DNA from 4 places in the Vibrio coralliirubri genome. Region 4 is predicted to be linked to each of the others. Evidence: predicted binding sites of a transcription regulator. Region 4 holds the regulator's gene; each other region holds the start of a gene.

Region 1 (3,191 bases), on a different replicon from region 4:
TGGATCAACTAACTAACCAAGTGGCTCAGCTTACAAGCGAAGTTGAAGCACTTAAGAGTGACAAAGCAGCCGCAGAAATGAAGGCTCAAGAAGCAGAAGCAGCCGCTATGGCAGCGAAAGAAGAAGCGGATCGTGCTAACGACCGTATCGATAACATCGCTGAGTCTTACACTAAGTAGTTTGAGATCTAATCGCGATTAAGCTGTAGATTAAATAAGTCGCAAAAAGCAGTATATAGACAGCACCACTTCTTAAAGGATGTGGTGCTTTTTTTTGGGCGATACTAATTCGAGTAGAAGGTATTGATTAGAGTAGGCAAAGATAAAACCGCCTCTTGTTACTGAAGAGGCAGTCGCATTAAAACTCAATCACAGGTGGTGCTATCTCTACAGGCACGCCGTTTTGAGCAAAGATAACCGCTTTCGCCTTTGAATTTGGCAGTTCTGCGTCTTCAAGCCACCATTTTAGTTCCACAGGGATCTGTAATGATTTCTTTGAGCCGTCACTTCGAGTTAATGGTTCGTGCGCTTCAACAAACACACTTCTATCGGGCTCTAATGACACCTTAATCGGCTCATTGATAATAGTAACCTGTTCACCACGGTTCACTTGCTCAAATAGCCACTCAATGTCTTTAGGTTCCATTCGGATACAACCAGAGCTAACTCGTAAACCTATCCCGAAGTCTTTGTTTGTACCATGGATCAAATAGTCGCCAGCGCCATAAGCAAGCCTCAAAGCGTACTCACCCAATGGATTTTCCGGCCCAGCGGGAACCACTCTCGGTAATTCAATGCCTTTTTCAAGATACTCGTTGCGGATTGAATTTGGTGGCGTCCATGTTGGATTCGGTCTTTTTTGGCTTATCTTGGTGATCATCTCGGGAGTATCGCGCCCCACTCGACCGATACCGACCGGGAAAACATGCACCTGATTTTTCTCAGGCTCAAAGTAATACAACCTTAACTCAGCAAGATTGATGACGATCCCCTTTCTTGGGGTGTCAGGTAGAATCAAGCGGCTTGGAATGCTTAACACATAGCCTTCGGCAGGGAGAAAAGGATCCACCCCTTTGTTGGCTGCCATTAAAGAGAGAAAACCAATATCGTATTGCTTGGCAATGATGGCCAAGGTTTCGCCCGCCGCCACTTCGTGCTGCTGGATTCTGCCGACAATGCGGCTTTCTGTTGGTGGCAATTCAAAGGTTGCAGCAGACACCCACGATGAAGCTATCCCGCTGGCAAGCAAAGTAGTTCTTACAACAAGCGACACCGCCCTGTGAAGTCGTGTTTTCATTGACGGTAAAGGCGTCGAGTTAGCGCAATGCGACATACAAATCCTTGGTTTGTCTTTTATCAAAGTTTAGATTATCTCTGATCAAACGTCTCTACAACGTATTGTTGTCTCGAAACTGATAGGCAACAAGTTTATATGTAAGCCTTTTCCTCTCATTCGCTTGCAATTAACCCATACAAAATCGATTGCCTTTACGCTTTCAACAAATTTGGTTATCAATATTAATAAAACTATAATGACGGACCTATTTTGTGACTAAAGTCTCATGGAGCCACGTTCTAACTCGCTAATATTGCCTCAACAAAACGAATTCAATTCAACAGAATCGGTAATTGATTAAATCCTGTTCCTATAATTACCGTTTAAACTTTGGAGAACGACCATGGCTACACCTCATATTAATGCTCAAGCTGGTGATTTCGCAGAAACAGTACTTATGCCGGGCGATCCGCTTCGCGCAAAATACATTGCAGAAACATTCCTTGATGACGTGAAGCAAGTTTGTGACGTTCGCAACATGTTTGGCTACACAGGCACTTACAAAGGTAAGAAAGTTTCTGTAATGGGCCACGGTATGGGTATCCCATCATGCTGCATCTACGTACACGAGCTAATCGCTGAGTTCGGCGTGAAAAACGTAATTCGCGTAGGTAGCTGTGGCGCAGTACGTGACGACGTTAAACTAATGGACGTTGTTATCGGCATGGGTGCATCTACTGACTCAAAAGTAAACCGCATTCGTTTCAACAACCACGACTTCGCTGCTATCGCTGATTTCGGTCTTCTAGAAGAAGCGGTAAACCAAGCTCGTGCTCAAGAAGTTCCAGTTAAAGTTGGTAACGTATTCTCTGCAGACCTTTTCTACACTCCAGAAGCTGACCTTTTCGAAAAAATGGAAAAGCTAGGCATCCTAGGTGTTGATATGGAAGCGGCTGGTATCTACGGCGTTGCTGCAGACCTTGGTGCTAAAGCACTAACTATCCTAACAGTATCTGACCACATCATCCGTGGTGAAAAACTAAGTTCTGAAGAGCGTCAAAAATCTTTCAACGACATGATGAAAGTTGCTCTAGAGACAGCAATCAACATCTAACGATTTGATAAAAGATACATTGAAAAGCGTTACCCCGCAGCCAGGCTCGCTTGGCTGCTCAAATAATCCCGAGGGGGAGATCGTGTCTAACGACAAGCTGCCAAAAGATGCGGATGGTTTGCAACTCAACTTTTGTAAAACATTGGCGTGTGACAACTTTGGCTTGAGCGATGCAAAACGGTATGTTTTGCAACACGCGAACCCTAAGCGTCCAGCGATGGTTTGTCGTGAATGTGGAGCTTTCCCCCCCTTACTTAACAATCGTGAAGTGTTAAGCGAACTTCATCGCCTAAGACAACTTCACAGCGACGGGCTTCCTGCTTGTCGTAATGATGACTGCGATAATTTCGGCTTATCGGTTCATACCCACAAACATCTTTATCATGCTTTCGGCTACAGTGGCGACAGGCAGCGCTATCGATGTAAAGACTGCCAATCAACCTTCGTTGATAAATGGTCTGGATCCAATAAAAAACTCCAATTTCAAGAGAACCTCATGGGCTTACTGTTCATGGGCTATTCCGTACGTGAAATCTGCCGAAAATTAGAGATCAACCCAAAGACTTTCTATGATCATGTTGACCATATCGCGAGCCGTTGTCGTCGTAAATTAGCGATGATCGATGCACGATGGGTTAACCATGCAAAAGATTACGAGTTCGCATCTCACTACCAGCGTCTGCAACCACAAAGTAACAACGGTGTGGTGTGGATAGCGACAGGCGAGGCGCATTCCGGCTATATCCTTTGCCAACACGTTAACTACTCACAAAATGAAGAGCCATCAGGGAACGTTGACCAC
Region 2 (3,191 bases), on a different replicon from region 4:
CCTGATGATAAACCTGATACTGGCGTGCCAGTTTTTCTGTCTGTTGCATCATCGGTAGCGCACGGCTTAGGTTACCCATTACGTGATTCACTTCGCCCACAACCGAGGTGGCGACAATGCGGCTACGATAAACTGTGGTGTTCAACTGACTCAACGAAAGCTCAGCCAATTCCAACGCTTTCTCAGGCTCATTGCTGTTGATGGCAACTTGTGCGCGTAAGGCGTTGTATTGGCCTTGCTGCTGAGTATCGAGTTCAATGTTTCGAGCTTGATATTGAGTCTCAGCCTCTTCCAACAAAGTACCCACTTGATCATAACGGTGCTGACTTTGTGCAAGCCAAGCACGCAACATGGATAGTTTAGGTTCACTGTAAAGTTGGTCGGTGGTCAGTTGCTTGATCGCCATCTCTAGTGACGACAGCTCACCTTGGTTGAACATAGGCCAGCCGTGTTCAGTCAGGATTTGAATGATCAGTTCTGGATCTTCAGCGCGCTGTGCGTGACGTAGTGCTTGGTGTGGTGTGTTTTGCTTGATCCACGCTTTTGCAGCACTTCGATGCAGCTCTGCTTCTTGCTGAGGAATTCGAGCTTGGCGCTCATGTGCGAGGAATTCACCAAACAAGTTATGGAAGCGATACCAGTTCTTTTCTCCCTCAAGCGGGTAGATGAACAAACCAAAACGGTTGAGTGATTCGATCATACCTAACGCATCTTCACGCTGTGTAAGCGCACACACAAGTTCATCGTTGAAGTGATCAAGCACAGAACATTGCATCAAGAACTGTCGGGTTTCTTTGTCTAGCAGGTCGAATACTTCTTCAACCAAGTAGTCCCAAAGATGGGCGTGGTTAAAGTGAGAGAATGACTCTGCGGACTGTGCAAGAGTGCGTTTTTGGTGTTGTGCTTGCAGCGCGATAAGTTGCAGTGCAGAAGGCCAACCTTCTACATAACTACAAATACTGTCTGCCGTGGTGTCATCAATGCCGTCGGCTACGCGTTGGTTGAAAAAGCGTGTGGTTTCTTCGGTATCAAACGCCAACGAGTCATTACCTAATTCGATCATTAAGTCACGAACGCGCAGGTTTGCTGTACCAAGTGGTGGCGTACCACGACTGGTGACAACCAACGTTAGGTTGTCGGGCATGTGTTTGAGGAAGAAGCGCATGGCTTCGTGGATGTCGTCATTGTTGACCAAGTGATAGTCATCCAACACCAGAAAACACTCGCGATGGAATTCCGACATCTCGGCAAACACTTCACTTAATAAAGAATGCAGCGATGAAAATTGTCGTTTTTCTGCCAGCTTTTGGGCATTCGGGCAGGCATTTTGGGTCGCTTTATTAAGTGATTGAAGTAGGTAGTTGATAAAGCGGAAGGCATCGTTGTCGCTATCATCAATGCTGTACCAACCCACATTGGGTTTATCTACCAACCATTGTGCAGCCATGGTGGTTTTGCCGTAGCCCGCTGGAGAGCGGAACAACACAAGCTTATAGCAATCTGCATTGTGAAGCAGATCGAGAACCCTAGGTCGTAGGATTGCATTATGTAAGCGGCCGGGACGAGTCAGTTTCGAAGGGATCCACATATCGAAGTTTTACACCTATTCCGTGGCTATGTTCTGGAATATCCCAATCTATCGTTGAGTGCACTCCAATGACATTAGCCTAATTACTTAAGTCTTTACTCATATTACGTGAAGCCAAACGTTACCGACTACGATCCTCCTCAGAAACCTTGCGCTTCTGCATGTTTTTGGGTGTCTACGCCCTTTATTTGAGACTTTGCTCACGTTGCGGGTTGGTTTTCGAATGTGACTTCGTTCGTCCCTACACTGGAATCTATGCAAAAGATGAGAGTTGGAAATTATTTTCGTGATCTGAATATCAGATTTGACAATGACTTTAATCTGGTTAAATAAAAGTCACATCAATTGAAGTTAAGTTATCGAACGGGAGCTTGTGATCTTAGTCACTCCAAGTTTTTGTTCGCAGTCAGAACATGAGAGTCAGATCACTAACCCTAAGTCGGTACGCCCCCTACGCCCTCCCATCTACTCCTAGTCAGTTGCGTTAGCGGGAGGATGTTTAGTTTATGGTGACCATGCACGATATGTCACAGATGAATTAGAACTATTAAAAGCGAGATTTCTGAAATGAAACCAACTCAGCAAAAAACTTTCGATAAAGTGTCATTCCAAGAGAGTGTTAAGAAACATTTATCTGCAACCTACGCAACAACCGTTGAAACAGCAGACAGCCGTTCATGGTATCTAGCAATGGGTCGTGCTCTTGCAGAGCTAACGACTTTTGACCTGCTAGAAACTGAAAATGATGAAAAAATTAAGAACGCGAAGAGCGTTAACTACCTATCACTAGAGTTTTTGATTGGCCGTCTAACAGGTAACAACCTGATCAGCATGGGTCTTTACGAACAGATTACTCATGCAATGGAAGAGCTAGGTCAAAACCTAACTGACCTTCTAGAAGAAGAACGCGACCCATCACTAGGCAATGGTGGTCTTGGTCGTCTAGCTGCTTGTTTCATGGATTCTTGTGCCGCTCAAGAATACCCAACAGTAGGCTACGGTCTTCACTACGAGTACGGTCTATTCAAACAATCTTTCCAAGACGGTCGTCAACAAGAAGCACCTGACGCATGGCGTGGTGTTGAAGGTTACCCATGGGAAGTGGCTCGTCCAGAACTAGCACAACATATTGGTTTTTACGGTCATGTAGACGTTGAATTCGTTGACGGTAAAGAAGTTCGTACTTGGGTTCCAGGCATGGAAGTAAAAGCAATGCCTTGGGATCTACCTATCGTAGGTTACGAGTCAAACACGGTTTACCCGCTGCGTCTTTGGGAATGTCAGGCAATTGCACCATTCTCACTAGCAAGCTTTAACAACGGTGATTACTTCGAAGCGCAACACTCGCTAATCGATGCAGGTAACATCACTAAAGTTCTTTACCCGAACGACAACCACGAGAAAGGCAAGACTCTGCGTTTAATGCAACAGTACTTCCACTCAGCAGCGTCTGTTCGCGATATTCTACGTCGTCACGAAGCAGCAGGCTTCTCTCTAGAAGATCTGCCTAAGCAAGAAACGATTCAGCTTAACGATACGCACCCAACGATTGCGATTCCTGAGCTAATGCGCATCTTGATTGACGAGAAAGGTCTATCTTGGG
Region 3 (3,191 bases), 200 kb from region 4:
ATACATCCTAACGCTACGTGTTGAAGCACTAGAGCGTAATGGCTTGTTGAAAGACATCACCTCACTGTTCTCGAACGAGAAGATCAGCGTGACCACAATGAAGAGCCGCATCGATTACAAACGTCAGCTATCGGTAATGGATTTCGATTTGGAAGTGACTAATATTGAAATTCTGAGTCGCGTGACCAGCCGAGTTGAGCAAATCAAAGATGTGATGAGCGTAAAACGCCTAGGCTAAAATTCTCGTCATACTTGAAGCTGATGGCGTTGTTGCCTGCGCGCACTCGCTCAATCACATAGGCAAGCTATGCTCAGGAGTCTCGCTTGCTTGTCGCCTAGCCACAGTTTCAATTATTTAGAGAATTAGACAGTATCAACAAAGGTGAGTGGTTTTGGCTGCTCACCTTTTTTAGTTTTAGAAGACGTTATAAATTTAAAAATCAAAGACAGTGAATAGGAAGAAAGCGATGAATCACCCGATTGAACAACTTGAACAGATCATGACTAAGCTGCGCGATCCAGAAGGTGGCTGTCCTTGGGATTTGAAACAAAATTTTGAAACAATTGTGCCGCATACTATCGAAGAAACCTACGAGGTGGTGGATGCGATTCACAACAAAGATTGGCCGAACCTACAAGAAGAGTTGGGCGACCTGTTGTTTCAGGTGATTTTTTACAGCCAGCTCGCGAAAGAGCAGGGGCTGTTTGAGTTCTCTGATGTGGTCGATGGCATCAATGAGAAGCTAACGCGCCGCCATCCGCATGTGTTTTCTGATACCGAGTTTGAGAGCGATGAAGAAATTAATGCCAACTGGGAAGCTGAAAAAGCCAAAGAAAAAGCTCAGGCAGGCAAAACTCAAGAAAGTATTCTAGACTCAATACCAAACTCTCTACCTGCGCTTTCACGTGCTACAAAGATTCAAAAACAGGTAGCGAAATATGGCTTTGATTGGGACTCTATTGGCCCTGTGGCGAATAAGGTTTTAGAGGAAGTTGATGAGGTGCTGGAAGAAGCACTTCAAGTGACGCCAAACGAAGATTTGGTTGAAGAAGAGTTGGGAGACTTGCTGTTTGCGACGGTCAATTTGGTGCGACATTTGGGTAAAAATCCAGAGTCTGCTCTCAATAAAGCCAATCTGAAGTTTTCACGTCGCTTTAAAGGGGTGGAACAAAAAGTTCGTCAGCAAGATAAAATTTTGACCGATTTTTCACTACAACAGCTTGATTCCATGTGGGATGAAGTCAAGGTGGCGGAGAAAAGATAACCAAAGCTTTTATCATGAATTGATTTGAAGCAAAAAATAAAAAATAGCAGTGTGATAGATTTCACGTTGTGGCGATAAGGGGCTTCTGGTATATTTTCATCCCGTCCAGAAGTAGTCCATTTCCCTCATTCAACCAATTTCAGGTTAAACATGACGACAAATTACATTTTTGTTACTGGCGGGGTTGTATCCTCTCTAGGTAAAGGTATTGCTGCAGCATCTCTTGCGGCTATTTTAGAAGCTCGTGGTCTTAAAGTGACTATGATGAAGCTTGACCCTTACATCAACGTTGATCCAGGCACTATGAGCCCGACTCAGCACGGTGAAGTGTTCGTTACGGAAGATGGCGCTGAAACAGACCTTGACCTTGGTCACTATGAGCGATTCATTCGCACCAAGATGACTAAGCGTAACAACTTCACTGCAGGTCGTGTTTACTCAGACGTACTCGCTAAAGAGCGTCGCGGTGATTACCTAGGTGCAACTATTCAGGTTATCCCACACATCACTAACTCTATCAAAGAGCGTGTAATTTCTGGCGCATCTGGCCACGATATCGCGATCGTTGAAGTTGGTGGTACGGTTGGTGATATCGAATCTCTACCATTCATGGAAGCGATTCGTCAGCTAGCAGTAGAACTAGGCCGTGAACGCGCAATGTTCATGCACCTTACTCTAGTGCCATACCTAGCAGCTGCAGGCGAAGTGAAAACTAAGCCAACGCAACACTCTGTAAAAGAGCTACTGTCTATCGGTATTCAGCCAGACATCCTAGTTTGTCGTTCAGACCGCAACATTCCTTCGAACGAGCGTAAGAAAATTGCTCTGTTCTGTAATGTGCAAGAAAATGCAGTTATTTCTATGCGCGATGTTGACTCTATCTACAAGATCCCTCAGCTTATTAAAGCTCAAGGCACTGATGAACTTGTATGTAAGCGTTTCGGCATCACAGCTCCAGAAGCAGACCTGTCTGAATGGGAACAAGTAATTTACGAAGAAGCTAACCCAACGGGTGAAGTGACGATTGGTATGGTTGGTAAGTACATTGAACTACCAGACGCATACAAATCAGTAAATGAAGCGCTAAAACACGCGGGCTTGAAAAATCGCCTAAGCGTTAATATTAAATACGTAGATTCACAAGACGTTGAGTCTCGTGGCGTAGAAGTTTTAGAAGGCCTAGATGCAATCCTAGTTCCTGGTGGTTTTGGTGACCGTGGTGTTGAAGGTAAGATTCTTGCTGCTCAATACGCTCGTGAAAACAAAGTACCGTACTTAGGTATCTGTCTAGGTATGCAAGTCGCACTTATCGAGTACGCTCGTAACGTTGCGAAAATGGAAGGGGCACACTCTTCTGAATTCTGTACTGAAACTAAGTACCCAGTTGTTGGTCTTATCACTGAGTGGACTGATGGCGAAGGTAAAGTTGAAGAGCGTACAGAAACATCTGACCTTGGCGGCACAATGCGTCTTGGTTCACAGCTTTGTCACCTAGCGAAAGGGACGAAAGCTTACGAATTATACGGTAGCGCGACGATCCATGAACGTCACCGTCACCGTTACGAAGTGAACAACAATCTTCGTCCACAAATCGAAAAAGCGGGCCTAAAAGTATCGGGTCTATCTGCGGACAAGAAACTGGTTGAAGTTATTGAAAACCCGAACCACCCATGGTTCGTTGCTGCTCAATTCCACCCAGAGTTCACTTCAACACCTCGCGATGGTCACCCATTGTTTGCAGGTTTCGTTAAAGCGGCTGGCGAGTTCCAGCGCGGCGAGTTAGAGAAGTAAAAAGGAATACAGGTAGCTGCGTAAGTTGTGCTGCTACCTTTAAATTTGACATTTATATATTCAACGAGAAGGAAACATTCAATGTCTAAGATCGTTAAAGTTCTAGGTCGTGAAATCATCGATTCACGTGGTAAC
Region 4 (3,191 bases):
TTGCACTGCGAACTTTCAATGTTGCTCCTTTGGGTATTGAAACACTAGCGAAGCCTTTCCTTGAATTAGGCTACAAGGCGTGTGGCGACTACTTGTTTGAGAGCAAGAAGTTAGTGGCTAAACATTACGAGCACCCAGATCCAAAACAACCAAAAGTGTTCATTAGTGAGTTGAAGGTAGAAGAGTGTTCAAGTGACTTGCAACAGATCGTTGCTAAGTTGGTTGAGCAAGTGGACGCAAGTAAGCTTCAAGGTCATGAATTCTTGTTTGGCGGTCGTCTTTGGGGTTTGAGCTTCGCTGATTTCCAAGTGCTCGCAAAAGAGAGCGAATACGCGTCTTGGCTCGCGGCTCATGGATATGGTGCTAACCACTTTACGGTGAGTGTGAATCAGCTAAATAACTTCGATGAAGTGCAGGCCGTGAATGACTACTTGAGCGAGTCGGGCTTCACGATCAATGCATCTGGCGGTCAGGTTAAAGGCTCTCCAGAGGTCTTATTAGAGCAATCATCAACAATGGCAGACAAAGTCCCAGTTTCATTTGTTGAAGGCAATGAGATGATTCCTGGCGGCTTCTATGAGTTCGCTAAGCGTTATGCGATGGCCAACGGTGAGCTTTACACTGGTTTTGTTGCAGCATCAGCTGATAAAATCTTTGAGAGCACCAACGGTTAAAGAAAGATACCAGAACGGACTTTACCCTAGAGATTCGAGTACGCTTCGCTTCGAAGAAGTTTACAAATAGGATTTTGTGAGTTCTTCTCGCATCTGCTCTATAGATCTTCAGAAAACAAAAAAGCCACCAAATTCGCATTTGGTGGCTTTCAAATTTTTGGCTCAGTTAATCGAGATTAACGAGTGCCGTATACCACGATAGTTTTACCGTGTGCAGAAATTAGGTTCTGCTCTTCTAGCATCTTCAAGATACGACCTACTGTCTCACGAGAACAACCAACAATCTGGCCAATCTCTTGACGAGTGATCTTGATTTGCATGCCGTCAGGGTGAGTCATTGCATCTGGCTGTTTCGCTAGGTTTAGTAGCGTTTGAGCGATACGACCTGTTACGTCAAGGAACGCTAAGTCACCAACCTTTTGGCTAGTTACTTGTAGACGGTTTGCCATTTGCGCTGAAAGGCGCATTAGGATATCTGGGTTCACTTGGATAAGTTGACGGAATTTCTTGAAAGAAATCTCAGCTACTTCACAAGGAGATTTAGCACGAACCCAAGCTGTACGCTCTTGGTCTTCTTCGAACAAGCCAAGCTCACCGATGAAGTCGCCTTGGTTTAGGTAAGAAAGAATCATTTCCTTACCTTCTTCGTCTTTGATAAGAACTGCCACAGAACCTTTAACGATGTAGTACAAGGTTTCTGCCTTTTCACCAGCATGAATCAAAGTACTTTTTGAAGGGTACTTATGAATATGACAGTGTGAAAGGAACCACTCTAATGTTGGATCGGTTTGAGGTTTACCTAGAACCATAATATCTCACTTCCTCTGCAGGGTATGCTTGCCGCTTTCCGTATTTTAGCTAAGCCTGGATTGACTTGTAGGATAAGAGCACTCGTTGAGTGCTGCAAGCTATCTTGTGTTTCGTTTAAGAATAGTATCCTTTTTCAGGTACTATTTCTTGATTTTAATCGTGACCAAGCTACGATTTTTTACGCAAAATTGTGCACATGATCACGGTATGAAAAGTAATCAACCAGAATGTCGTTTTGTTAACCTATTTTTCCGGTTTCGATGAGTTGTTGCAGGATTGGCCTCACAATGAGCTCCATAGCAAAACTCATCTTGCCGCCTGGCACCACTAGCGTGTTATGACGAGACATAAACGAGCCATCAATCATAGCCAGAAGGTAGGGGAAATCGACGTTTTTGATGCCACGCAAACGTATAACTACGAAGCTTTCGTCTAAACTTGGAATCCCTTTGGCGTTGAGTGGGTTCGATGTATCTACGGTTGGAACACGCTGAAAGTTGATGTGAGTGCGCGAAAATTGCGGGGTAATGTAGTTAAGATAATCATCCATTGAACGAACAATGGAGTCCATTACGGCTTCGCGTGAGTGGCCACGATCGCGGGTGTCACGAACGAATTTTTGAATCCACTCTAGGTTTACGATAGGTACCATGCCGATCAGCAAATCGACGTGTTGAGAAACGTTAATGTCGCCATCAACCACACCGCCGTGCAGGCCTTCGTAAAACATCACATCGGAATTTTCAGGGATCTCTTGCCATGGCGTGAAGGTGCCCGGCATTTGATTGTAAGGCACGGCTTCATCGAAGGTGTGCAGGTAGCTTCGTACTTTACCTGTGCCTTCGTTACCATATTTACGGAAGAACTCTTCTAGCGCACCAAAATCGTTGGCTTGTGGACCAAAGTAGCTGATGTGCTTACCTTGCTCGCGCGCTTTACGGATCTCGACATCCATCTCTGGGCGAGTGAAACGATGGAAACTATCCCCTTCAACCCAAGCAGCCTTCACGTCCATCATATTGAACATTTTACGGAAGGCTTCTGAGGTGGTGGTGGTGCCGGCTCCAGATGAACCCGTCACCGCAATAATTGGATGTTTAGCGGACATGACAACCCTTGTCTTTTGAGTAACTTACTTGTTAGCAATCGTTTACCACTATAACACGGCTCCTTTATGAGCGCAGCTTAGAAGCGTTTTGTGACCTGAATATCAACGGTTTCATGGAGCTCAGAAAACACAATGCTGACTTCTCCTGAAGCTAATTGATGTTTCACTTGGTCAATCTTGTTTTGCAGTGAAACCTCTACGTCGCCGTAGTCTGTGCCTTCACGCAGCACGAACTCTTTGATGAGGTTTTCCAGTGTCTCTGGTGCAATGTCTTGCCATGGGATGATCATAAATACTTCTCTCTTTTATGTTCATAAATAGGTTTATTGATGTAGAAATACGTGTGCTTAGTAATGTTTTGCTTCTATTTACTAAGGCTCGGTCATTATGCCGAATCTTGGATACTTTCATAGTAGGCAGGCAAGGCTTCTTCTAACCAAAACCTTGGCTTGAGTGTGTTGCCAGTAATAAACCCCACATGGCCGCCTTTTTGAAACAGTCGATAGTCGATGTTATCGGGCAGAACGAACTTTGGGATCACATCATCGGTCATGAAAGGGTCGTCTTTGGCATGAATGATCTGAGTCGGTAGTTTGATC

What was found. Region 4 encodes CRP, which controls carbon source genes, mostly activating them, when cyclic AMP is high. Its sites were predicted from a motif close to TGTGANNNNNNTCACA; they were not measured.
Region 1: deoD (purine-nucleoside phosphorylase) is a predicted target of CRP. The motif match lies at 1,547-1,562, and genes of this name have one in related genera.
Region 2: malT (HTH-type transcriptional regulator MalT) is a predicted target of CRP. The motif match lies at 1,778-1,793, and genes of this name have one in related genera.
Region 3: OCV20_RS02515 (CTP synthase) is a predicted target of CRP. The motif match lies at 1,316-1,331, and genes of this name have one in related genera.

Annotation. Positions count from the first base shown of each region.
Region 1 covers NZ_AP025471.1:1,947,761-1,950,951, reverse strand. The annotation lists gene OCV20_RS25405 (Lpp/OprI family alanine-zipper lipoprotein) at 1-179, shown strand, start outside; gene OCV20_RS25400 (L,D-transpeptidase family protein) at 358-1,332, opposite strand; gene deoD (purine-nucleoside phosphorylase) at 1,679-2,389, shown strand; gene OCV20_RS25390 (lactate dehydrogenase) at 2,472-3,191, shown strand, end outside.
Region 2 covers NZ_AP025471.1:1,927,516-1,930,706, forward strand. The annotation lists gene malT (HTH-type transcriptional regulator MalT) at 1-1,588, opposite strand, end outside; gene OCV20_RS25330 (glycogen/starch/alpha-glucan phosphorylase) at 2,156-3,191, shown strand, end outside.
Region 3 covers NZ_AP025470.1:492,681-495,871, forward strand. The annotation lists gene relA (GTP diphosphokinase) at 1-238, shown strand, start outside; gene mazG (nucleoside triphosphate pyrophosphohydrolase) at 468-1,265, shown strand; gene OCV20_RS02515 (CTP synthase) at 1,416-3,056, shown strand; gene eno (phosphopyruvate hydratase) at 3,138-3,191, shown strand, end outside.
Region 4 covers NZ_AP025470.1:292,850-296,040, forward strand. The annotation lists gene OCV20_RS01305 (DUF1338 domain-containing protein) at 1-674, shown strand, start outside; gene crp (cAMP-activated global transcriptional regulator CRP) at 851-1,483, opposite strand; gene OCV20_RS01315 (phosphoribulokinase) at 1,723-2,592, opposite strand; gene OCV20_RS01320 (YheU family protein) at 2,670-2,882, opposite strand; gene OCV20_RS01325 (hydrolase) at 2,978-3,191, opposite strand, start outside.